3 regions of the Blautia fusiformis genome follow, and region 2 is predicted to be linked to each of the others. Evidence: riboswitches for the same ligand, from Rfam matches in the RefSeq annotation. Region 2 holds a riboswitch; each other region holds the start of a gene.

Region 1 (10,606 bases), on a different contig from region 2:
GATGCCATCAATGCAGGTAAGCAGATTTCTTTTCAGTATTATGATTATACCGGATTGAAGAAAAAGGTTCTGAAGAATAAGGGCGAAGTGTATAAGTTCAGTCCGTATAAACTTCTCTGGTGTGGGGACTATTATTATGTTCTCGGATATTCAGAGAAGAAAAGCAAGGTTATCAATTTCAGGGTAGACCGTATTGCTTCTAAGCCGGAGATACTGGCTAAGGACATTATTCCTATGCCTGATGATTTTGATATTGAGAATTACACAAAGGAAGTTTTCTTTATGTTCTCAGGCGAGAAAGTTTTGGTGGATTTACGGTGTGATAACAGCCTGATGAAAACAATGGTTGACCGTTTCGGAGAAGATGTGACAACCCTTGCGTATGATATGACGTCTTTCAGAGTACAGACCGAAGTATCAGCCAGTCCTACTTTTTTCGGTTGGGTGTTTGGCTTCAATGGCAAAGTACAGATACTTGCACCGGAAAGAGTGAAAGAACAGTACAGACAGATGATTGCAAAAGCTGATGAGAATATGCAGGAAAGCGAATAATTTGAAAATGAAATCCAAAGGAGCGGTAGCTATGGAGAATAAATTAGAAAAAATCGGTCAAAATAATTTTATGGATAATTTTGTTAAAACCGATGACATCTTAAAAGATATGTGTGGGATTATCGAATCTTCACAAAAAGCTGCATATCGAGCGGTCAATACAACGCTTATACAGAGAAATTGGCTCCTTGGTTATAGAATTGCAAGTGAAGAATTGCAGGGCGAGGATAGGGCAAAATATGGAGCTGAAATTATAAAAAAGTTAGCAAAAGAATTATCGGCTGAATATGGAAAAGGTTATACAAAGTCGAATCTATATAGCTTTTATTCTTTCTATAAGACCTATCCTGAAATTTTCCAGACATCGTCTGGAAAATCTGTTGGGTTACTGTCTTGGTCGCATTATGCAACATTATTACAGGTTAAAGAGAAGGCAGCTCGCGACTGGTATGAGAAAGAAGCCGCAAAACAGACTTGGAGTGTCCGTACTTTGCAGAGGAATATTTCTTCTCAGTATTATTACCGTATGCTCAAAACTCAGAAAAAAGAGCTTGTAGAAAGTGAAATGAAGGAACTGACTGCACCGTATCAGAATGATAAGTTGGAGTTTATCAAGAATCCGGTAGTTGCGGAGTTTTTAGGCTTTTCGCAGAATACAGATTTTACAGAGAGTGACCTTGAGAAAAGTATTCTTTCCAATTTGCAGAAATTTTTGATGGAGCTTGGAAAGGGATATGCTTTTGTGGCAAGGCAGCAGCATATCCATACGGAGAAACAGGACTATTATATCGACCTTGTGTTTTACAATTACATACTGAAATGCTTTGTCCTCATCGACCTGAAAACAGAAAAGATAACACATCAAGATGTAGGACAGATGGATATGTATATCCGTATGTATGATGAATTGAAACGTAGTGAGGGCGATAACCCAACAATCGGTATTGTTCTTTGTTCCGATACAGATGATGATATTGCCCGTTATTCTGTTATGCATGACAATGAACAATTATTTGCTTCCAAGTACAAATTATACCTGCCGACAAAAGAAGAACTGAAAGCGGAGATTGAAACTCAAAAGGCAATGTTTTATCTTCAGCAGCAGGATAATGAAGACAGAAACAAAAACTATACTTTTAACATTGAATGAGTTAAAAAGAAATAAAATAAGAGCATTTGATCAGAATGAATTCCTTCATGATGGGAATCGATTCCGAGGGTATGCTGATCTCAGCAGTACCTGAGGAAGATGGTCATGAAGGACTGAACCTTCTGATGGTAGATGACAGAATCCCGGCAGGTGCAAAGCTGTACTAAAATTAGATATAAAACAAGAGCACTTCTCAGAGTTAATAATCAGAAAACCGAGAGGTGCTTTTTTCGTGCTAAAAAATATATCCCGGCAGTCAACTACTGCAAAACAGTATATAACAGTTGACAACAGTATTATACTGTTATATACTGTTTGCAACAGGAGGGAACATATGAAGATTATAATCAATAATACATCGATGGTACCAATTTATGAACAGATCATGGAGCAGATCAAGGCGCAGATCATCTCCGGAGAGTTAAAAGAAAATGATATATTGCCGTCCGTGAGAACAATGGCAAAGGAACTGAAGATCAGTGCACTTACTGTGAAGAAAGCATATGACAATCTGGAAGCAGAGGGCATGACAGTCACAGTTCATGGGAAAGGAACGTATGTAGCGGCTTCGAATACACAGCTGATGGAAGAAGAGCGCAGGAAAGAGGTTGAGGCGGATCTGGAAGCAGCAATTCAGAAGGGAAGGCGCTGCGGAATGAAAGAGGAAGAGATCCGTTCGTTGTTTGAACTCATCATGGAGGATGAATGATTATGTTGGAGATCAAAGGAGTAAAGAAAAGCTACGGTGAATTTCAGTTAGACTGTTCGTTAAATGTAGAAAAAGGAAGAATCACCGGTCTGGTTGGAGAGAACGGAGCCGGTAAGAGTACTTTGTTCAAGGCAGTGCTCGGACTCATTTCTTATGATGCCGGTGAGATAAAGATCCTGGGAAAAATACCGGAAGAGTTAAGTGAAAAAGAGAAAGAAGAGCTGGGAGTTGTCCTGGCAGAAACCGGATTCAGTGGATACTTGAAAGGGAAAGATGTTGAGGCAGTCCTTGCCAAATTATATCCAAAGTTTGAAGCAGAAAAATTTCATCAGATGTGTGAAGAATATCAGATTCCGTTGGATAAATTTATAAAAGAGTACTCAACAGGAATGAAAGCAAAGCTGAATCTGATCGTTGCATTGACACATCAGGCAGAATTCCTGATGCTGGATGAGCCGACAGCAGGGCTTGATGTCGGAGCGAGGGAAAGGATGCTGGATATTTTAAGAGAGTATATGGAAGAAGAGCCGGAGAGAAGTATCCTGATCAGCTCACATATTTCTTCGGACTTAGAACATCTGTGTGATGACATTTATGTGATACATAAAGGAAAGATTGTACTTCATGAAGCGATGGATACGATTCTTGAAAAATATGCAGTGTTGAAGGTCAGTGAGGAACAATATCAGGCAGTGGACAAAAGGTATCTTTTGAAAGAGAAAAAAGAGTTTTTTGGAGTTGCCTGTCTGACGAACGAGAAGCAGTATTATATAGAAAATTATCCGGAAATCGTAGTAGAGAGCGGATCACTCGATCAGGTGATCCTGATGTTGACAGGAGGCGAAAGATGATGAAAGGAATCAGAGGGCTTTTGGAAAAGGATTTTCGATTGTTTTTTCGACAGGGTGGTAATCTTTTTTTGGTGTTAGTGTTTGTAGCATTGTTTTTTATACTTACAGGAAAAAAGGCAGCTGCTTTCATTGCAATGTATATCCCATCTGTTCTGGCGATATATTCAGGTAATACGATCAGTTATGATGAAAATGGCCATGGTTACACATATTTATTTTCTTTACCCGTAAATAAAAAAATATATGTCAGAGAAAAATATATTTTTTCCTTTATCATGACAGCATGTGGATGGTGCATTGGAATGATCTGTGCAGGAATTATGGTACTCATAAATCCTGAAGAGGTGTTTGATCTGGAAATGCTGGCAATGGAGTTGATCACATTTTTTGTGTTTCAGGCAATTGCGGGAATTATGATCGCGATCAGGATAAGGTTCGAAGGAGAGAAAGGGCGAATTGTGCTGCCAATCGCAATTTTAATTATTTTTGCGATTTGTTATACAATTAGATCTTTTGTGAAGACTAACTTGGGATTAAAAGAAAGTATTCTGCATATGATAGGGGGAATAGGGGATCTTGAAATCGGGATTGCCCTCATTGTGCTAAGTCTGCTTATATGGTTTGCTTCGTATAAGTATAGTATGAGCGCCATGAAGAAGAAAGAGTTTTAAGATAGGCGTGGCAAAGATGATCCATTAAAAATAATGATTATAAAGATGTAATAGCTACCAAAAATATGAGAAAAACTTTGTGAAAAAATAGGCTTGTGTTTCGTAAGAGTCCCTTGTAAAATAGCGGTCAAGGATGAAAAGAAAAGGAGATTCTTATGGGAACTAATGAAAAAGATATGACTGCCGGATCTCCCGGAAAACTGATCATAACTTTTGCCATACCAATGATGCTTGGAAATATTTTTCAGCAGTTTTATACAATGGCAGACACCATGATCGTCGGACAAGTGGTAGGAGTTAAAGCACTGGCGGCAGTAGGTGCCGGAGATTGGCTGGTATGGCTGGTGTTGGGGATTATGACAGGTATCACACAGGGTTTTTCTATTCTTGTATCTCAGTATTATGGAGCAAGGGAAAAGGAAAATCTGAAATGTGCAGTAGCGAAAAGCTATATCATGACAGCATTACTGTCTGTGGTCGTACTCGCAGTAAGTGAAGGTACAGTTTATCATGTTCTTTTATTTTTACAGACACCGGATAATGTCATTGATCTGACAATGCTATATTTGCGGCTGATCTTTGCAGGAATCCCGATCATAGCTGCTTATAATATATTTGCAGCGATCCTTCGGGCACTTGGAAACAGCAGATCTCCGTTGATCGCAATGACAGTGGCAGCAGTGATCAATGTGGGACTGGATTTGTTATTTGTGGCGGTTTTTGGCTGGGGTATAGCCGGAGCAGCAGTGGCGACCGTTATCGCGCAGGGATTTTCTGCCTTGTACTGTTTGATCGTATTACGTAAAATCCCGGATATCCGCCTGGAAAAGAAGGACTTTTACAGGCAGCCCTCTATGAGCCTGCGGCTTTTGGAACTGGCGGTTCCTCTTGCGATACAGAATGTGATCATCTCCGTGGGAGGACTTGTGGTACAGTATGTGATCAATGGATTTGGTTTTCTGTTTGTGGCGGGATTTACGGCATCGAACAAGCTGTATGGGGTTTTGGAGATGGCTGCCGTTTCATATGGATATGCTATTACAACCTATGTGGGCCAGAATCTTGGTGCAAAAAAATACCAGAGGATTCGAAAAGGCGTGCGCAGCGGCACTTATATGGCAGTGCTCACTTCGGCTTTCATTTCCGGCATGATGGTACTGTTTGGACGTAATGTACTGTCCCTGTTTGTATCCGGTGAACCGGATCAGACCCGACAGGTATTGGATATAGCATATAAGTATTTGTTTATCATGGCTGTCTTTTTGTGGGTGCTGTATCTGCTGTATGTGTATCGTTCCGCTATCCAGGGCCTGGGTAATACTTTGATTCCGCTTGCCAGCGGCATTGCAGAATTTATAATGCGTGTCAGTGTTGCGCTGCTGCTGCCAAAACTGATCGGTGAAGATGGAATATACTATGCAGAGATCTGTGCATGGAGCAGTGCAGCTGTTTTATTATTCGTAAGTTATATGATCATTATACGGAAATATAAAGAAGTCACCGTTCATACATAATGTTATTTACTTAAGGGATCTATAATAATACAGGCAGAAAATATCCGGGTTTCACTATGAAACGTTCAGATATTTTATATTTGACAAAAAACTATTTATATAAAAAGAAAAGTATGATATTATAATATTTATTCATTGCAACTATGAAAATTGAATAGTCAGAAGGGTGTACAAAGTACTTAATAAGGAATCTGGTGAAATGCCAGAACAGCCACCGCTACTGTGACAGGGACGAAAACCAAAATATCACTGGAGAGATCCGGGAAGATGGTAAGTAGGAAGAACTGGAGTCAGGAGACTTGCCTTTTTGACAGAAGAATTCTGATTCGGATGGGATACAGAAGGAATAAGCTCTGCCTGAGGTGGAGGTTTGTTTTTTGTGCTGATATGATGCTGGATCATATCAGCTTTTTTTATTTTAAAAACAATAAACAGATAAAAAATGAGGAGAGATGAAGATGGGAAAAGTAATTGCAAAGCGTTTTATATTTATGATTCCGGTAGTGCTGGCGGTTACATTTATTATTTTTATGCTGAGTTTTATATCGGCAGGTGATGCTGCCAGAGTGCTGGCGGAGAAAAAATATGAGCATCCGTCACCGGAGCAGGTAGAAGAAGTACGGCATGAGGAAGGACTGGATCAGCCGGTGCTGGTACAATACGGGAAATGGCTGGATCAGGCACTTCATGGCGATTTTGGAAAATCATATTCTACCAGAAAACCGGCTTTTGAGGAATTAAAAAGATATTTTCCACAGACATTTAAACTGGCAGTTACTTCGTTTTTATTGTTGATGATCGTATCAGTCCCTCTTGGAATTTTGTCGGCAATTTATGAAAACAGAGTTCTGGATAAAGTCATTCGCATTTTGTCGTCCCTCAGTGTATCTATGCCATCTTTCTGGATCGGTCTGATGCTGCTCTATATATTTGGAGTAAAGCTAAAAGTGATTTCCGTGATCGGAGGAGATGCCGGAGGCATCCCGATTCTTGCGGCATTTGCCATGGATATCAGTTTCTTTGGAATTATGACGAGATTGATTCGTACCAATATGATACAGGTGCTGAAGCAGGATTACATACGTGCCAGCAGAGCTAAGGGATTGTCATCTGTAAATGTAATTTTGCGTCATGGTCTGAAAAATATCCTGATTCCTGTGCTGACACGTCTGGTATCAATTGTGATCGGTTTTTTCTGTGGCTCAGCTGTGATAGAAAGTATTTTTTCAATTCAGGGAATCGGAAATCTGGCATTGAAATCCGTGATCTCAAAAGATACTCCGGTGCTGCAATGTTTTATCTTTATTCTGGCTGTTGGCATTGTAGTATTAAATTTTCTTGTGGATATCGCCTATTCTGCGATTGACCGGCGAATCCAGTTAAAGTAAAGGAGAGATCATAGAATGGGAAGCAGAAGAAAGCAGAAAACAGAAAAAAGCATGATCCAGAATCTGTACTGGAAACAGGTATTCCGGTCACCGAAAACAAAAATAGGATTGATGGTGGTCATAATTTTTGCATTGGCAGCTATTTTTGCACCTGTATTAGCGCCGCATGATCCACTGCTTGTGGATGTTTCGATAAAATTAAAGAATCCGTCGGCGGCATATCCTTTAGGTACTGATCAGCTGGGACGATGTATTTTATCAAGACTTCTCTGGGGCAGCCGGTATTCACTGAGCTATAGCTTTACGGTGCTTCTGATCACTGTATGTGTCGGGGTGCCGATCGGACTGTTTGCCGGATATGTAGGTGGAAAAATCGATTCCATAATTATGAGGATCATTGATGTATTTATGGCTATGCCGGTCTTTATTGTGGCACTTGCCATTGCAGGAACCGTAGGAGCCAGCGGCGCTCATCTGATTCTGTCCTTATCGGTCGTATCCTGGGCAGAATATGCAAGGCTTGCCCGAGCATTGACACTTCAGGAAAAAAATAAAAATTATATGACCGCACTAAAAGCCGGCGGCTGCGGCCACGCAAGGATCATATTTAGGCATGTATTGAGAAATATCCTGCCATCTGTGATCGCACTGGCAACAATGGAAATCGGTTCGATCATTCTGTCAATTGCCGGTTTTTCCTTTATCGGCCTTGGTGTGCAGGCACCGACACCGGAATGGGGGATCATGCTCAGTGACAGTAGAAGTTATATCCAGACTTATCCAAGACTGATGTTTTATCCGGGCATACTGATCATGATCATTGTTCTGGCATTTAATTATCTGGGGGAGGGAATACAGAATGGAACAGCCCAAAAATGATGTCCTAAGGGTAAAAAGACTACATGTGGAGTTTCAGACATCTCACGGAATGGTTCATGCAGTAAAAGATGTCAGCCTGGAAGTAAAACGCGGAAGGATCCATGCTCTGGTGGGAGAAAGTGGAAGCGGCAAGTCAGTTACCTCTCTGACGATCATGAATCTGCTTGCAGGAAATGGAAAGGTGATATCCGGAGATGTGACACTGAACGAAAAGAGTCTTCTGAAGTTATCAGGAAAAGAAAAACGACAGTTATACGGAGACAGGATCGGAATGATCTTTCAGGATCCGACTGCTGCTCTTGATCCGCTTTTTACAGTTGAACAACTGCTTCTGGAAGGACTGAGAAAACATCGCAGAATGAGCAAAAAACAGGCAAGGGAAGCAGCGTTGGAAAGTCTGCGGATGATGAATCTGCGTGATCCGGAAGAACTGATGAAGAAAAAACCTTACGAATTGTCTGGTGGTATGTGCCAACGTGTTATGATCGCCATTGCCATGTCCATGAAACCGGATTATCTGATCGCAGATGAGCCGACGACAGCCTTGGATGTAACCGTACAGAAGCAGATCCTGGAAGAAATCTATCAGCTATCCAGGAAAGAAAATCTGGGCGTGTTATTTATTACGCATGATCTGGGTGTGGTGGCAGAGATCGCAGATGATGTTTCGATCATGAAAGACGGCGAAATAGTGGAAAACGGAACGGTTGAAGAGATCTTTTATCATCCGCAGCATTCATATACAAAAAAACTGTTGGATGCAGTTTTATAGGGGAAAAGTATGAGTACGTTACTAAAGACAGAACATTTAAAAAAATATTATGGCAAGAAAAAAATTGTGAAGGCAGTGGATGATGTAAGTCTGGAAATCCATGCAGGATCATCCATGGCCCTGATCGGTGAAAGTGGAAGTGGTAAAACTACATTCGGAAAGCTGATCGCCGGCCTGGAGAAACCTACAGATGGAAAATTCTGGTTTCAGGGACAGGAAATGCAGGATTTGTCTGAAAAGCAGTTTCGTCCATATCGCAAGAATCTTCAGATGGTCTTTCAAAGCAGCAGCGGGGTATTTGATCCTGGTTATACCATTGGAGAAAATATTCTGGAAATTTTGAAATTACATGAAAAACTGCAAGAGGGTGAGTATGAAGAGCGAGTAAAGGAGGCTTTGATCCAGACGGGGCTTGATCCGGATATCCGCAACCGTTATGTTGGACAGATTTCAGGAGGTCAGTGTCAGAGAGCTAATATTGCGAGAGCATTGGTATTAAGACCGGAACTTGTGATCTGTGATGAACCGGTATCCAGTCTGGATTATTCCATACGAAAGCAGATCCTGCATCTGTTAAATGAGCTGCAGGAAAAATATGAGATGACCTATTTACTGATCACTCACGATCTGTCCAATGTTCCATATCTCTGCAAAGAGGTGGCTATTATGTATCAGGGACGCGTGGTCGAGTTTATCGATCATACGGACAGCTTAAAGGAGACTGCCGTGCATCCTTATACAAAAGATCTGTTTGATTCTATTCCGGTAAAAGAACCGAAAATGCGAAGAATCGGATCGCAGGAAAAGAAAATATTTTCAGATACCATTCCGGAACAGGGCTGCCCATACCAGAACCGGTGCAGAAGATGTACAAATATATGCAGAGAGCATATACCGGAATTGACAGAAATTGAAACAGGACATTTTGCGGCATGTCATATGCTGTAAAATATAAAACAAACAAAGGAGAGGAAGAAATGAAGAAAAGACGTGTAGCAAAACTGATAGCATTGAGCATGGTGGCGGCAACTTTACTGACAGGTGTCAATGTACAGGCAAAAGAGGAAAAAGTAGTTACGGCAATGACATCCATTGATCTGACTCCTGAACTTTGTGACCCTATAAAAAGTGGTCCGGACTTTCGTCTTTATGAAATGATCTATGATCCACTGGTGCGTTATGGAGAAAATGGAGAAATTAAACCGGCATTGGCAGAATCTTGGGATATCAGCAAAGATGGCACAACCTATACGTTTCATTTAAGAAAAGATGTGAAATTCTCAGACGGTACAGTGTTTAATGCAGACAATGTGATGTGGAATTATAACAGATGGGTGGAACAGGATGTGACCGGTAACTTTTCAGCCAAACTGGAAAATGTTACAAAGGTAGATGATTATACTGTAGAATTTAAGTTCGCAGAACCATGCTATACCCTGCTGATCGAATTCAGCTATCCAAGACCATTCCGTTTCACCTGTGAAAGTGCACTGGATGAAGACGGAGAATTTTGTCAGGAAGTGGGTACCGGAATGTGGATGATCGACAGTTATGAAAGCGGTCAGGAGGTTGTCCTGGTACCAAATCCTAATTATTACGGTGAGAAACCAAATATTGATAAAGTAGTTCTGAAACAGGTGGTAGACGGTGATGCCAGAGTGATGGCACTTCAGAGTGGAGAGGCAGATCTGAATCTTCAGGATATTCCATCCGAAAGCTTCAGTATTATCCAGGCAGATAAAAATTTATCGACAGAACAGCAGGTTTCCACACTTTCTTACTATTTGATCGAAAATTATGATACACCGGCGCTTCAGGATGTAAACGTACGTCAGGCACTGAATTATGCAACAAATAAAGAAAGCATTGTAAATGATCTGCTGGATGGTTACGGCAATCCTGCAACCGGACTTATGTCTCCGACAGTTCCTTATGTAACAGAAGAAAACAGCAAGGGCTATCCATATGATCCGGATAAAGCAAAGGAACTGTTAAAGGAAGCAGGATATGAGGATACAGATGGAGATGGTATTGTAGAAAAAGACGGAGAACCACTGAGCCTCAGACTGGTATTCCAGACTGAAGAATATGCTTCATGGAAATCTCTTTGTGAATTCCTG
Region 2 (10,606 bases):
ATACAGAGAATCTGCCATGTTTGCAATACCAAATCCCTGAGGACCTGTAAAGTTATAAACAGCTCCGCCTTCCTGAACGGATTTGCCTCGTTTCAGGCAGTCATCCACCATACAGGAAAGGAATGGAAGCGGACATCTCTCCGCATGTGCCACATCAATGGCATTATCAGCATTTACAAGCAGGGAAATGAAATATTCCATCTGTTTCTTATATGCATCATAGAACTCATCGAAGCTCTTCATCTCTGTAACATCGCCGGTCTGGACACTGATCTGTACCCCTTTGTCCATACCATTAGAGAAAACCATCTCCAGCGGACGGCACATGTTAAAGAATGCAGCGTCATGCCAGCCCTCTGTCTTACCTGCCTTCTGCGGTTCTACACAGCCGATGATGTTATATTCTCTGGCATCTGCAAGAGAAAGGCCGCGGTTCTGCAGTGCAGGAATGATAACCTCATCATTGTAATAAGCCGGAAGTCCGATTCCTGTTCTTGTAAGCTCTGCAGCCTTGATCAGGAATTCATGTGGTGATCCGTTCCATACTCTTACAGAAAGAGACGGTGCCGGAAGGTGCACATGCATAGACGCCTGGATGCACATAAAGGAGAGATCATTGGTCACATCCTCGCCATCCTTGTTCTGACCACCTGCGATCAGGTTCTGGAAAAGGCTGTAGCCTGCAAAGCCTTCTGCAGATGCAGCATCACGGCATTTATTCAGGTCGTTTAATTTTACCCATATGCAGTCCATCAGTTCCTGGGCAAATTCTCTGGTAAGATTGCCTGCTTCCATATCACTCTTGTAATACGGATACATATACTGGTCAAAACGTCCCGGAGAAATAGAATGTCCGCTGCTTTCCATCTGGATCAGCTGCTGTACAAACCAGAAGGACTGGCACGCCTCATAGAAGTTACGGGCGCCCTTCGCCGGTACGCGTGTACAATTGGATGCGATCTGAAGGAGTTCCTGTTTTCTGGTCGGATCCTGACACTGATATGCCATCTGCTCTGCGAGCTCGGCATAGCGATGTGCATAGTCGATAACTGCCTGACAGCTCATGATAACTGCTTCCAGGAAACGGGATTTCTTTGCGTAATCACCATCTCCTACATTACACTCATCCAGTTCCTTCTGAGCTTTGGCAATGATCCCTTCATAGCCGATCGCCAGAACTTCTTCATATTTAACGGTTACGTGTCCTACACCATTGTAGAAATAGTTTCCGGGTGTAAAAATATTGTGGTCAATGGCAAGAATCGCTTCCGGTGCCATATAGGAGGTTGCAAGCTCACTGGTAGTCTTGCCTTTCCAGTATTTATGTACCTCACGGAGCTCCGCCTTGGTTTCCTCCGCAATATAAAATGGATCGGCTGTTCTGGTAGCCACTGTATCCAGCTCATCTTCCAGCCACTGGAAAGAATACTCCGGAAACGTCTGACATCCTCTCGGCGCCAAAGTGCTGCTTCCGACGATCAGCTCCTCATCACGGATGATGATCGGAATGTTGTGCAGGATGTGGGCAAATGCCTTGGCTCTGCGGGTGATGATCGGCTCGTCTTCTGTTGCTTTGTAAGACTCTGTGATCAGTTTTGCTCTGGCAGATTCGATCACCGGCATCTTTGCATAAAGATTATCTACAAGATGTGTGATCCTGTCTGTTTTCGGAACATCTGCTATATGAAATTTCTCCATGATTCTCCTTTCTCATAACCGGTTGTTTCTGGTGATCTGTCTGCCTCTACGCTTCCAGAACCGCTCCTGTCCGGCTATGTGCTCATGTAGTTTTATTATACCTTACCCCTACTGCGATGTCAACGAAATCCAACATGTGTTTCTAGCTGTTTTTGTGGGTTTTATCGGTTGTGCCCTGTTGATTTTATTTGTTTTTTGTATTTTTATGTTTTTCTCTATTGACTTTGTTTTTCTGCTCTGCCATACTTGAATTTATATAGGAATTCCTTTGTTTTTCAGAAAAATTTATGCAAAGCGGACATTCGTATTCCGCTCTGTCACATGTTCTCAAACAGTAAAAGAGGTGTATTTTTATGTATCTTTCTGATATGCATACCCACTCCATCGCCAGTGGTCACGGCACGGAATGTACCATCACAAACATGGCACGCGCAGCTGCCGAGAAAGGTCTCCGGCTTCTCGGGATCACTGATCACGGTCCCGGCACTCTGGCAGCCGGAACTTCCTCCTATTTCCGCAGCCTTACCTATTCTCCCAAAAAACATTTCGGTGTAGAATTACTCTACGGAATTGAACTGAATATCCTTGACCGCAACGGAACGGTAGATTTAGATCAGGAATTATTATGTAAACTTGATTACGCCATTGCCAGCATGCATGCCTGGAATTACCGCTGCGGTACCAGAGCCGAAAACACAGAAGCTTTTATCAATGTAATGAAAAACCCCTGTGTAAAGATCCTCGGACATAGTGATAACACTCATTACCCGGTTAATTATGATGCGCTTGCAAGGGCTGCCAGAGAAACCGGCACGATCTTTGAGATCAACGAAGCTTCTCTTGCACCTTATGGCTATCGTGGCGACACAAGAGAAAACTGTTTCGAGATCCTTCGATGCTGCCGCAAATATGATCTGCCGCTGCTTCTTTCCAGTGACAGCCATGGCCCGGAGCATATCGGAGATTTTACCTGTGCTGCTGAGTTTGTTCATCAGGCCATGTTTCCGGAACAGCTGATCCTCAACAACCAGATTCCCAGACTCAGGGTTTTTCTCCAAACCAGAGAATGATCTTCTGTATCTTTTCCGACAGATAACAGATATTGTCCACTCCAAACAAAACAGGCCAGTTCAAACACAGGAATATACATTTTCCTGTATCTGAACTGGCCTGTTTTTTATTTTTCCCGCTGCTTCCGTACAATTTCCGCAAGCTCGCTATATTTACCTGTAACATATCCAAAATTTTCTCTTCTGTGAGGAAGCTTGCACTCGGTGCAGTCTTTAATCCCGCTTTCCGTAAAGCGGAAATTACCACCACATTTATCTCCCAGTGCATATAAAGGACAATAGCAGAACAGACAATTGAAGTTCTCCGGATCTGCTCCTTTATGGCACGGAAAATACTCACAATTTTTGTGGCTGAAGTAAGAGTATTCTTTGCCTTCCCAGTATGGTTTCTCCATGGCTCTTTTCTCCTCTCCTGACATAACCACACATAACTTTTTCCTATAAAAAAGAGGTAGCGATGCCACCCCGGGGTAGAAATATAATCCGTTCATGAGTGCGCGGAGGGAACGAATGTATCCGGAGTAGTATCGCCTGCCATTTAATCATGTATAATTCATATGAACAGGCGCATTCCATAAAAAAATGCCTACTCTCGTAAAAAAGTAGACAACGTCCCAGGGGTGCGGAGTCCCTGAAATGGTTGTTACACTTTACACGGAAGTTTAACCTCGCCATAACAAGCAGGTTTCCTGGCTCCGGGATCATGGCTCCTCTCTCCTTCTCATACATACGTACAATGGACTATGAGATTCGCTCCTCCGTTACAGTGACCGGATCGCTCAGGTTTCACACCTGATTCCCTTTTCTGTGGACTTCTGATAATCAATATATAACTGTCAGCTATCCTCAGCACTTGCTATGTTCAATATGGAATTATACTGACATTATAATAACATCCTGTTAATTATATGTCAATACTGTTTTCAATATTTATACATTTTTGAGCATATTTTATTGCTGTTCACTCCGTTCCATGGGTTTTCAATATTTTTTCCGACGTCAAAAACAGCCCGACAAACTGCTGTCGGGCTGCTGTATTTTTATTTTCTATTGTACGTTCTTATTATACAAGACGTCTTACAGATACAATTGTTCTGTATGTAGCATCATTGCTGATCTTGATCCCATCCTGAGAGTTCGATGCATGAACGATCTGGCCATTACCCATGTAAATAGCCACGTGTCCGCCATAGCAGATCAGATCTCCCGGCTGTGCATCTGCGTAGGATACTTCTGTACCTGCATTCTGCTGCTCATAGGAGGTTCTCGGAAGGCTGACTCCGAAGTTCGCATAGACACTCTGTACAAATCCGGAGCAGTCTGCACCATTGGTAAGGCTTGTTCCGCCCCATACGTAAGGATTTCCCACAAACTGTGTAGCATAATTCACAACAGAAGATCCGGAACCACTGCTGTAAGAAGAACTGTCACTGTCTGAAGATGTATCCTCTGCATTAGATGTGTCCTCTGCACTTTCTTCAGATGCGTCTGTGCTGTTATCGTAATCTGCGTCTGCATTATCCTCTGTATTCTCAGTATCCTCGGACGCATCATCATTCTCACCATTGTCTGCATCTTCATCCACATCCTCGGTGTCATCTTCTGCAGTATCCTCATCTGCATTCTCGATCACGTCGCCGTCCTCATCGTGCTGTACGTCTTCGCTCTCGTCCGCCTCATCCTGCTGTGCTTCCTGCTCTGCCTGACGTCTTGCTTCCTCTTCTGCCTCAGCCTGTGCTCTCGCTGCTGCTTCAGCCTCGGCCTGACGTCTTGCCTCTTCCTCTGCTGCAATACGCTCAGCCTCTAATCTCTGAAGCTCTGCAGTCTGCTCTGCAAGAAGGTTGGCATAATCTGTAGCCTGCTGCTGTGCGTAGGCGATCTCATTATCATAATCTGCGGATGTGGCACGCTTCTCATCCAGCTGTGCCTGCAGGTTCTGGGACTCTGCCTCATATTCCTGCTTCATTCCCTCCAGCTCTGCCTTCTCCTGTGTGTACTGTGCCTCCAGGTTTGCCACCTGCTGGATCGTATTGGAATATTTTTCAAGACTCTTACGGTCCTGCTCATAAGTCTTCTGTGTGTACTCTGCTCTTGTAAGAAGGTCAGACAGGTTCTCTGCATTCAGCATCATCTGGAACCATGCATCGTCTCCACCCTTCTCATAGAGATACTGGATACGTTTCTTCATTGCCTCATACTGCTTCTGCTTGGCATTTTTGGCCTTCTCAAGGTTGGTCTGTGTAGATGCAATGTCGGCTTCCTTATTGGAGATATCTCCCTCCAGTGTCTGGATCGAAACCATCACGTTTACAAGATTGGCATCAAGAGTTGAAATCTCGCCTTCAATCTGTGACTTCTGTGAGGAAAGCTCATCCAATCTGGAATAAGTCGCATTCAGCTGTTCGTTAGTCGCATCCATCTCCTGCTGAAGTGCTGCCTCATCTTCTCTTGTTGCGCTTACGCTGACTACCTGTGCTCCGCTGATGATGAGCGCCAGTGTCAGACATAATATCCTTTTCTTCATGACTGTTCACCCTCGCAATCTGATTCTAATTTAATACAGCGGATCTGACCATCCGCTTCGTTGGTTTTCTTTGTAATACTTTTGCAATATCTTGTTTCAATCTTTTTATATATTAACACAGTGTTATTTGGATTGCAAGGATTTTCTATTAATTAGTTTAAAACTTTGTAACATTTATTAATGATTTTGACATTAAAAAAGGAGAACCCGGGTTATCTCAGGTTCTCCTCTCACGTTTCTTATTTCTATTTGTTACATACAAATTTCTTTCAGCACATCCTGATCAGAACAGATCTGCAAGGATCTGATTGGCTGTCTTGTTCAGATATCCGTTGGGATCGGAAAGAGTGCTTCTGTTCCATCTGAAGTATGCACCGTTTCGGATATAGTTACCACTGGATTCATGATAGTCATATTTGCTGGCTCCAGGATACCTGGACATATAAGTTTCTGCCAGCTTGATCGCCTGGCTTCCGTAAGTTCCGCTTGGTGTCGGTGTTCCGGAAATCTGTACGCCGGCATTCGGTGTACAGTGGAGGATCACAACACTCTTATCGGAACACTGTCCGAGAACGATCCAAGTATGTCCGCTGTTGTATCCGATATCTCCCGGATAAAGCTTCCAGTTTGAGCTTGCCAGCTGAGACTGGGAAACAACGGTACCCATTCCCTTGCCGGAATACAAAGATCCAAGATTTCCGGAAACATCCGTGTACATAGGTCCACCGGATCTGCTCTGCATGATCTGATATACAGACCATCCTACAAAGCCGGAGCAGTCAAGGCCCTTCTGTTCTGTAGCTTCACTGAGATCCATATAATATCTGTAATTATAGGAGCTGGAATTGCTGTCATACCACTGTTTCCATTTTGGACTGATGCCCTTTCTGGTCGCATCTGACCAGTTGTGGCCGCCGCCCCATACGTAAAGAGTCTTTCCTACCGGAAGTAATGCATTGGCAAGGAAATTCTTGATAGTCCTGGAGCTTGTAGCTGTAGTAGTGTTTGGGTTGGTATCCAGGACACCGTTGCTGCCAAATGTATACTTCTTGCCATCGATCGTCTTCGTTCCCGTAGCCATGACACCGGTTGACGGATCGAAATAATATTTATATCCTTTTTTGGAATTTGTGACCCAACCGGTAGCCATCACGCCGCTCTTACTGTAAAAATAATAGGTATCGCTGCCGATCTTCTTGAAGCCCTTATACATAGCTCCCGTGTTTGGATCAAAATAACGCTTCTGCTGTTTCTTATTCGTTGCCCAACCCTTTGCCATATAGCATTTGCTGGTAAAATATCTGGTCACATTCTTCTTGTCTGTAAGGAATACGCTTCTGGCAGCAACACCACTGCCGCTGTAGAAATAATATTTCTTATTACTGATCGTGGCCCATCTCGTTGTCATATATCCGCTGGCGGGATTAAAATAGCGGGTATTGTTCTCGCTGTCTGTAAGCCAGCCTGTTGCCATATAGCCCTTGGCACCATTGACATTATAAAAATATCGTTTGCCCTTGGAATCCTTAACCCAGCGCTTCATCTGCACGCCTGTGGATTTATTAAAAAAATATTTCTTCCCGTTTAATGTAAGCCAGCCTTTTACCTTCTGGCCGTTCCGATAATAATAGGACTTTCCTTTTTCTGTCTTAAAACCTTTTTTGGTCGCAGCCTGTACATCTGTTGCCGTTGTATGTACAGTTGCTCCGGCTGCAAAGAACATCAGAACAAAAAAAAGTCCCCAGAGTTTCCATTTTCTGCTTAATTTTCGCATACATACCTTCCTTTGATAGATAGATCATTGATATTTACTATTTCTTAAGTCCGGCTGATCGTAAACATTACAATTTTGTTACAATTTTACGTCCATATTATATAACATTCTTTACGGTCCGTCAACTCTTTCCTTTTCTTTCAGAAAAAACATCATCCAGGTATTACCAATGTTGATTTTATGCAGAAAAAATCCCCGAAACATCAGAAATATTCACTGATGCTCCGGGGATATGATCCTTTATGCAGTTTTGCTCCTGTCTGTTACAGATCTGTTAGAGATACTTACAGAAATTTTTTGCGAAGCTCTGCTCCGTCAAGGGCACTTAAATATGCAGGTGCAACATCAAATACAGTCTTGCAGCCCTTCTGTCCTTCCTGGTTCATGCGGTATGCAGCTCTTGCATAGGCAACGATCACAGAAGATGTGAACTCAGGATTGGAATCCAGCTTCAGGCTGTACTCGATCACATGGCTGTTCTCATTGTTCCAGCCTGTCTTTCCGCTGCGGATCACAAAACCGCCGTGCGGGATACCGCTGTGGTCACGGTCCAGCTCTTCCTGGGAAATGAAATGTACCGTTGTATCATACTCGTCAAAGTAGTTCGGCATGGTCTTGATCTCTTCCTCGATGCGTGCAAGATCAGCACCTTCCTCAGCAACTACAAAGCACTCTCTTGTATGTTTCTGGCGTGTGGTAAGCTCCGGATTTTCTCCGTTTCTTACTGCCTCAAGTGCAGCTTCTACCGGAATGGTGTACTGCTTTGCATCCTTTACGCCTTTGATGCGGCGGACTGCATCAGAATGTCCCTGGCTGACACCCTTGCCCCAGAATGTGTAGTCGTTTCCATTTGTAAGGATCGCATTTGCATACATACGGTTCAGAGAAAACATTCCTGGATCCCAGCCTACGGAAATGATTCCTACATGTCCACTCTCTGCTGCTGCCTTGTCAACATTTGCAAAATGCTCCGGGATTTTCTTATGTGTATCAAAGCTGTCCACAACATTGAAATATTTTACATACTCCGGTGTCTGAACAGGAAGATCTGTAGCACTTCCTCCACAGATGATCAGGACATCGATCTCATCCTTCAGCTTCTCCGCATCTTTTACAGAATAAACCTTTGCGGTCTCTGTAAGGATCTTTACAGTCTCTGGATCACGTCTGGTAAATACTGCAACCAGCTCTGTATCCGGATTATGCTTGATGGCGCACTCCACGCCGCGTCCCAGGTTTCCGTAACCTAAAATACCAATTCTTATACTCATAACGATTTCCTCCTCTTTTCTCTGCAGTGCAGCATTTCCCGGACAGCACTGTGAATTTCTGTCAGAAAAAGCCTTCTGCGATCTATATCGCAAAACGGATCTGCAGGATCCGCCTTACAAACATATGGATATGCTACCTTATGATATCCCCGATCTCAGTTTCAGGACATCGATGACAGACCTTTTTCCTGCATCAGCAGCAGAAAAAGCCGCCCGGCCAGCACATGAAACAGGCCATGGTCCTGCAGCAGGCATCACACATATCTCCTCCTGCGGTCGGCATTCCCCCAAAGGGATCCTGCCGCTGCTGATACCAGCCGCCACCGCCTTCCATTCTCTGGAGCAGCATACGGTACTGCATATTATCCGGTTCCTGACGGACTGCTTCACGGATCTGATCCAGAGCTGTTACATTATTTCCCATTCCCATATTTGCCATAGCAGCCAAGTAATACCATTCTCCATTTTTCTGACCAAGAGAATCCAGTACATTCATAGCTTCCTGAAAGTGGCCGCTCTGCACATAATTGGCGGCCGCCCTTCTGCGCATACTTTCCTCATCCTGATAGGCACTGGAACCGGCATTTCCGTAATTTCCAAAACCACCGTAATTTCCGTAACCGCCATAACCATTCCGGGAACTGCTTCCGTACTCACGCTCTTTCATGATCTGCTCGTAAGCCTGCTGCACTTCTTTGAATTTTTCTTCGGCCTGATCCTTATTCGGATTATTGATATTGGCATCCGGGTGATACTTTCGGCTCAGCTTCCGGTATGCCTTTTTTATTTCATCATCAGATGCGTTTCTGGGAACTCCCAGCACGCTGTATGGATCTAACATTTTTTCTCTTTCTCCCGTTCTTCCCTGCGCTTCTGTCCGATCGCCGCAAAGCGGCACCAGACGCCGGAATATAAAATATTTCGAAGGATATCTCCGTATCGGAGGATCGGCAGCTTTTCAAATTCTCTGCAGCATTCTGCAAGCATCATCATAAGAAGCCGACGTACCTCTTCCTCGAACCCTTCTATCTTATATTTTTCAAGGAAAGGATTGTAATTTCCGTTTTCTGCATCTTTTTCCACATCGTCATAAGCATCCAGGATGTAGATAAATTTTCCGAGATAAAATCCCAGACGGCGCAGGGACGATTCCCAGACATCCTTACGGAAGGCCAGAATCTCTTCCATGATACGTCCGGAACACCCAGCTACACGGTCCACATCGGTTTCCCCCTGTTTTTCCAGGGAAGAAAGCTCCTCCAGCGCGTTTCGGATCCTTTGGATCTTCTCCGGATAAGCGGACATATGCATATTTCCGCAATTCTTCAGAATTCCTGCATATGCATAGCGCAGTGGTTTGTGTTCATCCTGCCAGTCATCCATACATTTGTAATAGGTAAGGATCACATTCATATCCGCACAGTACTCAGTTACTGTATTTTTACGTACCGGCTGGGGCTTCAGCGGATGGACCACACACCTGGAGGTTCCCTTCTTCGTTGGCGGCTCATAAAGGCCGCTTAAAAGAAGGACCACAAATGTCATATCATAAGTCAGTGAGATCTGTCCCGGTATCCCGTATCTCTCCCGCAATTCTCTGCAAAGACCGCAGTAAAAAGAACGGTACACATCAAAATCCTTGAATTTTATTTCCGGTTTATTAACGGTCACATATCCGAACATGTCAGCTCCTTTTTACGAATTTTGTGTGGCATTTCGGACATTCGATCTCGATCTTGCCCTTTCCCTTTGGAATACGTATCTTCTGTCCGCAGCCCGGACAGCTGTAGATGTGATGGGTCTTTCTCTGCTTCATCAGATCCTTTTCTTTATTAAAGCGAAAACGGAACTTTGACGTCATCTGAAGGAATTTCTGATTTTCGGCATAACGCTGCTGGATATTTCTGGAAAAAATACGTATATATGCATATACGATCGCTGCGACCCCGAGAATGTCAAGGGTGCTGCCGACAGTTCTGCTGAATATATTGGCAAACATTGCCAGAATGATCAGAACCAGTGCGACTCCCATGATGAACCTGGAAAAATCATCCACTCCATAACGTCCCTGCATAAATTTATTGAATTTGTCTCTCATATGATCTGCATCTCCTTTTCACTGCCAGACGGCACTGCCCCAAAATTTCCGTAAAAAAATCCGGATGGCAGTTCCTAACGGTCATTGCATACCTGGAAAATGTAGAATTTCAGATAATAGGACTCATCTGCTGACCAGAGGATCGGATGATCCGGTGCCTGTGTACGGTAC
Region 3 (10,606 bases), on a different contig from region 2:
GTTGACTGGGCAGACATGACGAAATATAATCTGTGCCTGGATAACGGTACCCTTGGTTATGAGAAATGCGTGGAGGAGATCGAGAGTGCACTTGAGATCCTGAAAAAATAAGACATATATCAGAGAATATTCCCCGGGAAAGAAAAGCCAAAAGTCTTTTCCCGGGGATTTTTTCATATATTGTGGAAAAGTATATTTGATCCGGCGGGAAATATGGATAAGCGAAAAAAATATTTCTGTGTAGTGGCAATGGTATTGATCCTGCTCAGCGGATATGGAAAAATCTCAGACAGTGCATTTCGGATGCGGGTGACCAGAATGATCGCCGGTGAGGGGATGTTCCGGCTGGTGGCGGCGCAGTACGGACAAAAAGCAGCAGAACCGGTGGCTGAGACAGCCTCTGACAGAAGCGAAAAAGAGGATCGTCCACGTGTGGCTCTTACCTTTGATGATGGACCGCATGCAACATATACACCTCTGCTTTTGGATGGCCTGCGGAAGCGTGGGATCCATGCCACATTTTTTCTTATGGGAAAAAATATCCGAGGAAATGAGGAGATCGTAACGCAGATGCAGAGAGACGGTCATCTCATCGGTAATCACACGTATGATCACGTGCAGCTTGATAAGCTTCCCGGTGATCAGGCATGTCAGCAGATCATAAAGACGAATAATGAGATCTACGAGATCACTGGAGAATATCCCATGTATCTTCGCCCGCCCTACGGTGCCTGGCCGAAGGATCTGGAGCTCTGTGTGACCATGCTGCCGGTATTCTGGGATGTGGATACCCTGGACTGGAAATCAAAAAATGTCCGTTCTGTGGAAAATATCGTAAAAAGACAAGTGAAGGATGGCTCCATTATCCTGATGCATGACAGCTTTTCTACCTCCGTGGAAGCGGCCCTGGAGATCGCGGATATGCTTACGGAAGAAGGATATGACCTGGTAACTGCAGATCAGCTGCTGGTGATGTAACTGTGATTTGCCGAAAAGGCAGAAACGATTGCTTTTTTATGTGCAAACAGGTAAAATTATAAAAATAAGGAATCTGTCCGTATGCCGGAAACAAATGAAACGATCGTTGCCGGATACAAATCTATGAAAAGAATACGGATCGTGAATATCCGCTTTTTACAGAAAATACAGGAGTGAAAGCCATGGATTTATTTGAATACGCAAAGTCAAAAACGCTGGATCAGGAGTCACCTCTTGCATCCAGGCTGCGTCCGCGAACGCTGGATGAGGTGGTGGGACAGCAGCACATCGTAGGAAAAGATAAATTGCTGTATCGTGCCATAAAGGCGGATAAGCTGACATCTGTTATCTTTTACGGCCCTCCGGGAACCGGAAAGACCACCCTGGCAAAAGTCATCGCCAATACCACAAGCGCCAGCTTTACCCAGATCAATGCAACCGTAGCAGGGAAGAAAGATATGGAAGCAGTTGTAAAGCAGGCACAGGACGATCTCGGCATGTATGGGAAAAAGACCATTCTGTTCATCGATGAGATCCATCGTTTCAACAAAGGCCAGCAGGATTACCTTCTTCCCTTTGTGGAGGACGGAACCATCATTCTTATCGGGGCCACAACAGAGAATCCATATTTTGAGGTAAACGGAGCGCTTCTTTCAAGATCGATCATCTTTGAATTGAAGTCCCTGGAGATACCGGAGATAAAGGAACTGATCTTGCGTGCGGTTAACGATCCGGAACGTGGAATGGGAAACTATGGGGCGGTGATCGAGGAGGATGCTCTGGAGTTTCTGGCAGATATGGCAGGAGGAGACGCCAGAAGCGCCTTAAACGCCATAGAACTGGGAATCCTCACCACACCCCGTGATACAGACGGTAAGATCCATCTGACCCTTGAGGTGGCTTCTGAGTGTATCCAGAAGCGGGTGGTGCGCTACGATAAGAACGGGGACAATCATTATGATATCATTTCTGCCTTTATCAAGAGCATGCGAGGCTCCGACCCGGATGCGGCAGTCTATTATCTGGCAAAAATGCTCTATGCAGGAGAAGATGTGAAATTTATCGCAAGAAGGATCATGATCCTTGCTTCCGAAGATATCGGAAACGCAGATCCCCAGGCCCTCTGCGTGGCAACGGCAGCAGCACAGGCAGTGGAACGTGTGGGAATGCCGGAGTCCCAGATCATTCTTTCCCAGGCAGTTACCTATATGGCCTGTGCACCCAAGAGCAATTCTGCAGTAAATGCCATACAGGAAGCCATGCGCTGCGTGAAGGCGAAGAAGACAACCGTTCCGGTGCATCTGCAGGATGCCCATTATGGTGGCCACGAAAGTCTGGGTCATGGTATCGGATATAAATATGCCCATGATTATCCGAACCACTATGTAAAACAGCAGTATCTGCCATCAGAAATCGAAGGAGAACATTTTTACGAGCTCAGTGATATGGGATATGAAAAGAAACTGAAAGAGCATATGAAGAAGATCCACGAAGAAGCGAAATAAATGAATATAAGTAAAACGGAGGAGCCTCTCAGAGAAGCTCCTCCATTATTTTGTCATAAACATTCTGGTATTTATAAGGCCAGCTTTCACATACAGACTGTGCAGCAGCAAGATTTGGCACATTGATGCTGAGATCAACGATGCTGACGCCGCTTTCGATGATCCGCAGACGTACCGAGTAGCTGCCCTCTTTGGTGGGATAGTAATCTGCAGGAGTCAGGAGATGTTCTTCAATCTTGCAGTGGAGGGAATTGAGATATTCTTCCACTTCTTTCTTGATGTCAGAGGAAAGTTCTTTGGAAAAATATTTCAGAGTGTTTTTTCCCTCGGAGGTCAGTCGATAGTAACTGCGGTTGGACTGTGAAGACATTTCCACCAGATCTGCCTCCACAAGTTCGGAAACTGCCTGCTGGAGCTGAAAATAATTGGTGTATTTCCGGTCCAGGATAAAATCGGTGATCTGGGAATTTGTGAGATCCCCATCGGAATTCTGCAGCATATATAAAATAATAAGCTTATAGGTTGTAAAAGGTGATGCCATAAGAATCCTCCTTTTTACTGGCTGCGGGAAAGGGCTTCGAGAGCTTTTCCCTGAAAACTTGCTCTTTCTTTCATCCGGTGATGAAGAAGGTTTAAAACTTCTCGTTTGCGGCTGGCCCATAAAGGTGCGATCAGCAGATCCTTCGGTCCGTCGCCGGTGACCCGGTGGATCACGATATCCGGTCTGAGATGTTCCAGACAGTCAATGACAAGGTTCAGATACTCGTCCCGTTCATAAGTGCGGAAAAGACCGGCTTCATGATCAGCGGCAAGATCTGTACCACGCAGTACATGAAGAAGCTGCAGCTTGATCCCCTGGATATCCATGGCGTTCAGATAAGCCATTGTTTCCAGGATATCCTTCCGGCTTTCGCCGGGAAGCCCCAGGATGGTGTGGACGATTACTTCGATGCCGCCTGCGCGGAGATTTTTCACTGCAGTATCAAAACAGGACAGTGGATAGCCGCGCCGTATATATCTGGCGGTATCTTCATGGATAGTCTGGAGTCCCAGCTCCACCCACACCGGTTTGATCTGATTCAGGGAATAAAGAAGATCCAGTACATCATCTCCCAGACAGTCCGGTCTGGTACCAATGGACAGTGCCACGATATCCGGATGGGAGATGGCTTCTGTGAAGATCTTACGCAGGTGTTCCACAGGAGCGTATGTGTTTGTATATGCCTGAAAATAGGCGATATATTTATGGATTGGGCGTTTGGAAGAGAGACTTTTGATCTGTGTGTTGATCTGCTCTGTAATGGAAAGAGCGGCGTTTGCTGCAAAATCTCCGCTTCCGCCCTGGCTGCAGAAGATGCAGCCTTTTTTGCCCAGGGTGCCGTCACGGTTGGGACAGGACATGCCGCCGTTTAATGCAACCCGGTAGACCTTTTCGCCGTACCGTTCCCGGAGCATATAGTCCAGAGAGTGATAAGGCTTGTCGTTCCAGCGCTTCATTATGCCTCTTTCGGTTCGTTTTTCTCTTCGCCGTTTTCTTCGTTTTCATCTTTCGGTATATAGTTATCGAAGATCTTTACAAAGATCTTTGATTTCCAGTACGCCAGCGTGGAAAATCCCATCAGAATAAAAAGCATGATCAGGATGGATGTAAACCGTGCGTAGCTCACATAAGCAAAAAGCCACATCAGTAGGAGTGGGGACGCAGAGATCACAAGCATCAAAAGTGTCAGCGGAAGATGGCGGACGGACATCAGGAATGCATTTACAAAGGTATTCTTGACGGAATTAAAAAATTTGGAAAGGATCGGATAAATGTACAGAAGGATCATCGCATAGATCAGTGCAAATGCAATGAACAGACTGAAAAGTCCTTTGTACATAGCTCCGCTTCCGACTCTGGCGATCCGAAGATCGATAAACAGAACAGCAGCGGTGAGGAGCATGATGATATTGATGATGGTCGCCTGTTTGAAGTTCTGTTTGAAGGAGTGGAAAAAGCTGCGGGCAATATAGGATTCCTCGTCTCTTGCCATCTTTAGTGTGACATAGTAGAGAGCTGTTATGGAGGCGCCTGCGGTGACAACCGGAATGCAGCAGAGGATGCACAGAAAATTCAGAAGAAGCAGGTCTGCTACGCGTCCCATGAACACGAAGAATTTGTTGTCCATGTTGAAAAAACGATTCATTTGATAAGTCTCCTTTTCTTTTGGATATTACTTTAAGTATACCCAATCACAGCAGAAAAAGCAAATCCCAAATGTTTTCCGGGGCAGTGGAAATGGGAAAATCATGTGTCCGCCATAGAAAGACAAAAAAGAGAAATAGTTTATTAAATTTTCCTAAAAGGCTTGCTTATCACGATTTAGAGTGTTAAAATATCAGTATTGTATTAGACGAAATTCATGTATTTTAAAGGAGCGTAACAATGAGCAAAAAAATCAGGACGGAGGCTGTGGATCATCTTTTTGAAGCGATCCTGTGCCTGAAGGACAAGGAAGAGTGTTATACATTTTTTGAGGATGTGTGCACCATCAATGAGCTGCTTTCTTTATCTCAGCGCTTCGAGGTAGCCAAGATGCTTACTGATAAGCGTACATACCTTGATATTTCCGAGAAAACAGGAGCTTCCACAGCTACGATCAGCCGTGTGAACCGTTCCCTGAACTATGGAAATGATGGTTATGAGATGGTATTTGCACGTATGAAGAAGGATAACGGGGAGCAGGGCGGCGAAGCAGAATAAGGCTTACGTCCATACCGTGATGATAACGGATAATGCTGTAACGAAAAAGAGACAGGCGATCGTGCGTCTGTCTCTTTTTTTTCGGTGCGCCCGGCGACGCACGTTTATGACCGGATGTGAGATCCGGATATTATTTGTCTTTTTTTGAGGAATCCGTATCTTTTGAGGAATTCATGTGGTCGATCATGTTTTCGATGATCATTTTTTTCATGTATACGTCGAAGCTAAGAAGACAGATAAAGGAAAACTGGTGAAGGAATTCCTTATCCTCCGGGTCGGCGTCCTCAAAAATTTCTCCGGCACTTTTGAAACGGCGCATAAGATCCTTTTCCAGGTAACGGATCTGTGACTGCTCCATACTGAAAACCTCCTGGTAGATGTAAGTCATGTCCTTTTCTGTAACGGACTTGAAGTATTTCTCGGTGATCGGTCCCAGAAGGGTCTGGATATCACTGATAGAGAGGATATTCTTAAAATAGTAGATAAAGATCAGCATCAGCAGATGCTCCCGGGAATACCGCTTTTTTTCCGGCGGGGGAAGGAGCTTGTTCTTTGCGTAATTGTTGATCATGGTCTTGGTCAGGATCTTGTCATCATTATGACGCTTGGTGGAAGCGAGATTATCTTCCATAAAGGTTGTGACCTGATCCATGTAAAGAGCAATATTGGGAATTTCATCGGGTTTTATATAATCAAGCTCAGCAATTTTTGCAAAAATGCTGTTCATCATTTCTTTTTCGTTTTCTGTCATCGCATTATCACCTCTGCTCCCTATTATATAGTTTTAAATACTACTTGTAAAGAAACTTTTTTTCAGAGAGGTGGGTTTACCGGAAAGTAAAGTCATGATAGTATATAAAGATACTGTTCATATGGAAAAAGAAATGGAGATCAAAATGAGTATACATGATGCTTTGGACACATTGAATCCTATGCAGCGGGAAGCTGCCGTACATACAGAGGGACCACTTCTGATCCTCGCAGGAGCCGGTTCCGGAAAAACAAGAGTGCTGACCCACAGGATCGCCTATTTAATGGAAGAAAAGGGTGTAAACCCATGGAATATCCTGGCGATCACCTTTACCAACAAGGCCGCCAGTGAGATGCGGGAACGTGTGAATAAAATTGCGGGAATGGGTGCGGAGAGCGTATGGGTCTCCACCTTCCATTCCGCCTGCGTGAGGATCCTGCGCAGACATATTGAGGTGCTGGGCTTTGGCAGTAATTTTACCATTTATGATGCCGACGACCAGAAAACAGTCATGAAGGAAATCTTCCGGAAATTTGATATCAATACCAAGATTTACAAGGAACGAGGCGTTCTTGCTGAGATTTCCCATGCCAAGGATGAAATGATCACACCGGAAGAGATGGAGCTGAATGCGGGCGGTGATCCGGATGCACGGAAGATTGCCGGTATGTATAAGGAATATCAGTCTATCCTCCGGGGAAACAATGCACTGGATTTTGATGACCTGATCGTGAAGACTGTGGAGCTTTTTCAGCATAATCCGGATATCCTGGACTATTATCAGGAACGTTTTAAATATATTATGGTGGATGAGTATCAGGATACCAATACTGCCCAGTTTAAATTTGTAAGTCTTCTTGCTGAGAAATACAAGAATCTCTGTGTGGTTGGTGATGATGATCAGTCCATCTATCGTTTTCGTGGAGCAAATATCGGGAATATCTTAGGCTTTGAGAAGGTTTTTCCTGAGGCTAAGGTGGTGCGCCTGGAACAGAATTACCGTTCTACCCAGAATATCCTCAATGCAGCCAATGAGGTGATCGTCAACAACACAGAGCGTAAGGAAAAACGCCTCTGGACAGAGAACGAAGAGGGCGATAAAGTACATTTCCGTCAGTTCAACAACGGATTTGAGGAAGCGGAGTATGTTGCAGGAGAGATCATCCAGGGGCGCCGCAACGGGAAATTCCAGTACAAGGACTGTGCAGTACTTTATCGGACCAATGCCCAGTCCCGTCTCTTTGAGGAGAAATTTCTCCTGGCAAATGTTCCTTATAAGATTGTCGGCGGTGTGAATTTTTATGCCCGCAAAGAGATCAAGGATCTGTTAAGCTATCTGAAGACCATTGACAATGCCAGTGATGATCTGGCTGTGCGCAGAATCTTAAATGTGCCAAAAAGAGGGATCGGGCTCACCAGCATCGGCCGTGTCCAGGACTATGCGGATATGATGAACCTGAGCTTTTACGATGCGCTCCGCGTGGTGGAGGAAGTACCGTCCATTGGCAGGGCAGCAGGAAAGATCAATGATTTTGTATCCTTTATCCAGGGACTGAAAAGTAAGGCAGAGGCCTATACAGTCCGTGAAACCCTGGAAGAGGTCATTGAGCTTACCGGTTATGTGAAGGAACTGGAGGCAGAGAAAACGGAGGAGGCCCAGGCGAGGATCGAAAATATCGATGAGCTGATCTCCAAGACAGAATCCTTCCAGGAAGCCATGGAGGAGGCCGGACAGCCGGCAACACTTTCTGCATTTCTGGAGGAGATCGCACTGGTGGCAGATATCGATTCTGTTGATCCGGATCAGGATTATGTGCTGCTGATGACTCTTCACAGTGCCAAGGGACTGGAATTCCCAAATGTATTTATCGTGGGAATGGAGGACGGTGTTTTTCCGGGGTATGCTTCCATCTGGTCCGGTGATCCGTCGGATATCGAGGAGGAGCGAAGGCTCTGTTATGTGGGGATCACCCGTGCCATGAAGGAACTGACTTTAACCTGTGCAAAACAGCGGATGATCCGTGGGGAGACTCAGTATAACCGTGTGTCACGTTTTGTAAGGGAGGTTCCACGGGAACTGGTAGATCTTGGACATACCATTCAGGAGAAAAAGCCCAGGGTAGATGATATCGTATCTCCGAAAAGCGCCTATGCCCAGATGAAAATGAATTTCCAGGCAAAGAGCACCCTGCAGAAAAAAGATTTCACAGTGAAGAAGGCGGACAGCCTGGACTATGGTGAGGGAGACACGGTCCGTCATGTGAAATTCGGAGTCGGTATCGTAAAAAATATCGCAGACGGCGGCAGAGACTACGAAGTGACGGTAGACTTTGACAAAGTCGGCGTGAAAAAAATGTTCGCCGGTTTTGCCAAGCTGAAAAAGATCTGAGAGGGATCTCTCCGGGCAGACTATTTCTGCAAAAAACTGTAAAAATCCGGCCTCAAGGTTGTAATTGGAAAACCGGTATGTTAGAATCAGTATCAGCGTAATTGAATTGCTGTGAAGTGGACAGTATCACCGGCACATATGCTGCCGGATACTGTGAGAGGGAATCGGGTAAAAAGCCTGAGCGGTTGCGGCCACTGTATACAGAAGAAGGGATTTCACATGCCATTGCAGAAACTCATGTGAGAAGGCGAAATCCCGATGTCAGAGAGATTCTGGAGAAAATTCTGATACATCATTCATGATCGGCTAAAAGATGAATGGTGTATCAGTTTTTATTTTGCAGAGTTTTTTCTGAGTCTGTAAGTCAGGAAACCTGCTTGACAGTATGTAAGTGGGAGCTTCCGTACAAAGTGTTCCGTGCAGATTTTATGAAGCCCCATCTTTTCGGTTACCCATAGGCAACAGGAGATAAAACAGGCGAAAAGAGAGGAAATGAAATGAAAAACAAGTATGTATCCACAAGAATCATGGCAATGGTAATGGCAGCGGCAATGACCGTATCAGCAGCTCCGGCTGTTTATGCCGCAGAGAGAGCAGACTCCGAGACCATCAAGGAAGACAACCAGCCGGCAGCAGAAGACAGTACAGAGTCTGCAGACACCGAAGATTCTTCCGCAGAGGCAACCAAGACAGAATATCCTCTGACCATCACAACCTATGATTACGATGGAAACGAAATCGAAACCACTTATGAAAAAGCACCGGAAAAAGTCCTTGCTGTATATCAGGGAAGCATTGAGACTATGCTCGCACTTGGTCTGGAAGACCACCTGGTAGCTACCGCAGGTCTTGATAATGAAGTTCCGGAAGATCTCAAAGAAGCATTCTCAAAAACAAATTATCTTGACGAATTTACCCCATCCCTTGAAACTGTAACAATGCTGGAGCCGGACATGATCTTATCCTGGAGCTCTCTTTTCTCTGATAAGAATCTGGGAAATGTAACAGACTGGATCGACAAAGGCTGCAACACCTACTACAACACCAATACTCGTCCGGACGGCGACAGAACACTGGAAAATGAATTCACAGATATCTTAAATATCGGAAAGATCTTCGATGTACAGGACAAAGCACAGGCTATCGTTGATGATGCAAAAGCAGTGATCGACAAAACTCTTACTGCAACTGCAGATGTAAAAGACAAACCAAGCGTAATGGTATTGGAGCCTCTTGGAGATGACATCACAAACTATGGCGTAAAGAGCCTTGGCGGAGATATGGTAACACAGTTAGGCGCAACTCTTGCAAACCCGGATGCTTCCACCGTTGGAAAAGAGGATATCATCGCAGCCAACCCTGACGTGATCTTTGTGGTTTACATGCCATATGCAGGAGATGATCCGGAAACTGTTAAGAACAGCCAGCTTGCAGTGATCCAGGATGATGAGTCCCTGAAGAGCCTTGACGCAGTAAAGAACGGACGTGTTTACCCGATCATGCTCAGTGAGATGTATGCAAGTGCAACACGTACCCAGGACGGAATCGAAACTTTTGCAAAGGGATTATATCCGGACGTAAATCTTGACTGATCGGAGAAAATGCAGTGAAAGAAACAGCTTCACAGAGAAAAAAAGATAAGGTGCTCAGAACATCCATGTATGTGGCAGTTCTCATCGGACTTGCAGGATTCCTTATTTTTTCCATACTTGCAGCCATCACTTTTGGAAATGCGGATCTGTCACTGAAGGATGTATACAGCGTTATCGCTTATAAATTGTTTCATATAAAAAGTCTGTCCGCCTATGCGGAAGGCGCAGTTCATGATGTTGTGTGGCTGATCCGGCTGCCTAGAGTCCTTCTGGCTCTGGCAGTTGGAATGGCTCTTTCCGTGTGCGGCGTGGTGATGCAGGCTATCGTGCAGAACCCGCTGGCAGACCCGTATGTGCTGGGTATCTCATCTGGTGCATCTCTGGGTGCCACACTGGCCATCATGCTTGGAATCGGAAGCTTTCTTGGCGGAAACTCTGTGGGAATCACAGCTTTCATTGGCGCGATGATCACTTCTTTTGCGGTGATCGCCATTGCAAACATGGGTGGAAAGGCAACTTCCGCAAAACTGATCCTTGCGGGAATGGCGGTCAGCGCAGTCTGTTCTGCTTTTTCCAATTTTGTCATTTATATTACCAATGACAAAAATGCGGCAACAGAAGTTATGAAGTGGAGCATGGGAAGTCTTG

The links. Region 2 has a riboswitch for cobalamin ahead of LKD46_RS09990 (cysteine-rich small domain-containing protein). Riboswitches for the same ligand answer to the same signal wherever they lie in the genome.
Region 1: linked by a shared signal. The riboswitch ahead of LKD46_RS13460 (ABC transporter permease) and the one ahead of LKD46_RS09990 (cysteine-rich small domain-containing protein) in region 2 are both predicted to bind cobalamin.
Region 3: linked by a shared signal. The riboswitch ahead of LKD46_RS11460 (ABC transporter substrate-binding protein) and the one ahead of LKD46_RS09990 (cysteine-rich small domain-containing protein) in region 2 are both predicted to bind cobalamin.

Annotation. Positions count from the first base shown of each region.
Region 1 covers NZ_JAJEPT010000016.1:52,023-62,628, forward strand. The annotation lists gene LKD46_RS13425 (helix-turn-helix transcriptional regulator) at 1-552, shown strand, start outside; gene LKD46_RS13430 (PDDEXK nuclease domain-containing protein) at 584-1,702, shown strand; partial or broken gene LKD46_RS13435 (methionine--tRNA ligase subunit beta) at 1,750-1,869, shown strand; gene LKD46_RS13440 (GntR family transcriptional regulator) at 2,037-2,411, shown strand; gene LKD46_RS13445 (ABC transporter ATP-binding protein) at 2,414-3,262, shown strand; gene LKD46_RS13450 (ABC-2 transporter permease) at 3,259-3,933, shown strand; gene LKD46_RS13455 (MATE family efflux transporter) at 4,089-5,447, shown strand; cobalamin riboswitch at 5,595-5,768, shown strand; gene LKD46_RS13460 (ABC transporter permease) at 5,906-6,835, shown strand; gene nikC (nickel transporter permease) at 6,851-7,714, shown strand; gene LKD46_RS13470 (ABC transporter ATP-binding protein) at 7,695-8,486, shown strand; gene LKD46_RS13475 (oligopeptide/dipeptide ABC transporter ATP-binding protein) at 8,496-9,434, shown strand; gene LKD46_RS13480 (nickel ABC transporter substrate-binding protein) at 9,464-10,606, shown strand, end outside.
Region 2 covers NZ_JAJEPT010000010.1:75,752-86,357, reverse strand. The annotation lists gene LKD46_RS10000 (glycyl radical protein) at 1-1,698, opposite strand, end outside; gene LKD46_RS09995 (phosphatase) at 2,052-2,768, shown strand; gene LKD46_RS09990 (cysteine-rich small domain-containing protein) at 2,876-3,163, opposite strand; cobalamin riboswitch at 3,431-3,600, opposite strand; gene LKD46_RS09985 (C40 family peptidase) at 3,832-5,292, opposite strand; gene LKD46_RS09980 (N-acetylmuramoyl-L-alanine amidase family protein) at 5,576-7,066, opposite strand; gene LKD46_RS09975 (diaminopimelate dehydrogenase) at 7,351-8,337, opposite strand; gene LKD46_RS09970 (J domain-containing protein) at 8,531-9,178, opposite strand; gene LKD46_RS09965 (DUF5685 family protein) at 9,172-10,020, opposite strand; gene LKD46_RS09960 (hypothetical protein) at 10,022-10,435, opposite strand; gene LKD46_RS09955 (class I SAM-dependent rRNA methyltransferase) at 10,510-10,606, opposite strand, start outside.
Region 3 covers NZ_JAJEPT010000012.1:117,244-127,849, forward strand. The annotation lists gene LKD46_RS11415 (cytidylate kinase-like family protein) at 1-111, shown strand, start outside; gene LKD46_RS11420 (polysaccharide deacetylase family protein) at 214-978, shown strand; gene LKD46_RS11425 (replication-associated recombination protein A) at 1,161-2,483, shown strand; gene LKD46_RS11430 (DUF4364 family protein) at 2,512-3,024, opposite strand; gene LKD46_RS11435 (tRNA modification radical SAM protein MnmL/YtqA) at 3,039-3,980, opposite strand; gene LKD46_RS11440 (YesL family protein) at 3,980-4,669, opposite strand; gene LKD46_RS11445 (YerC/YecD family TrpR-related protein) at 4,909-5,226, shown strand; gene LKD46_RS11450 (DUF1836 domain-containing protein) at 5,357-5,977, opposite strand; gene pcrA (DNA helicase PcrA) at 6,123-8,366, shown strand; cobalamin riboswitch at 8,465-8,760, shown strand; gene LKD46_RS11460 (ABC transporter substrate-binding protein) at 8,864-9,958, shown strand; gene LKD46_RS11465 (FecCD family ABC transporter permease) at 9,973-10,606, shown strand, end outside.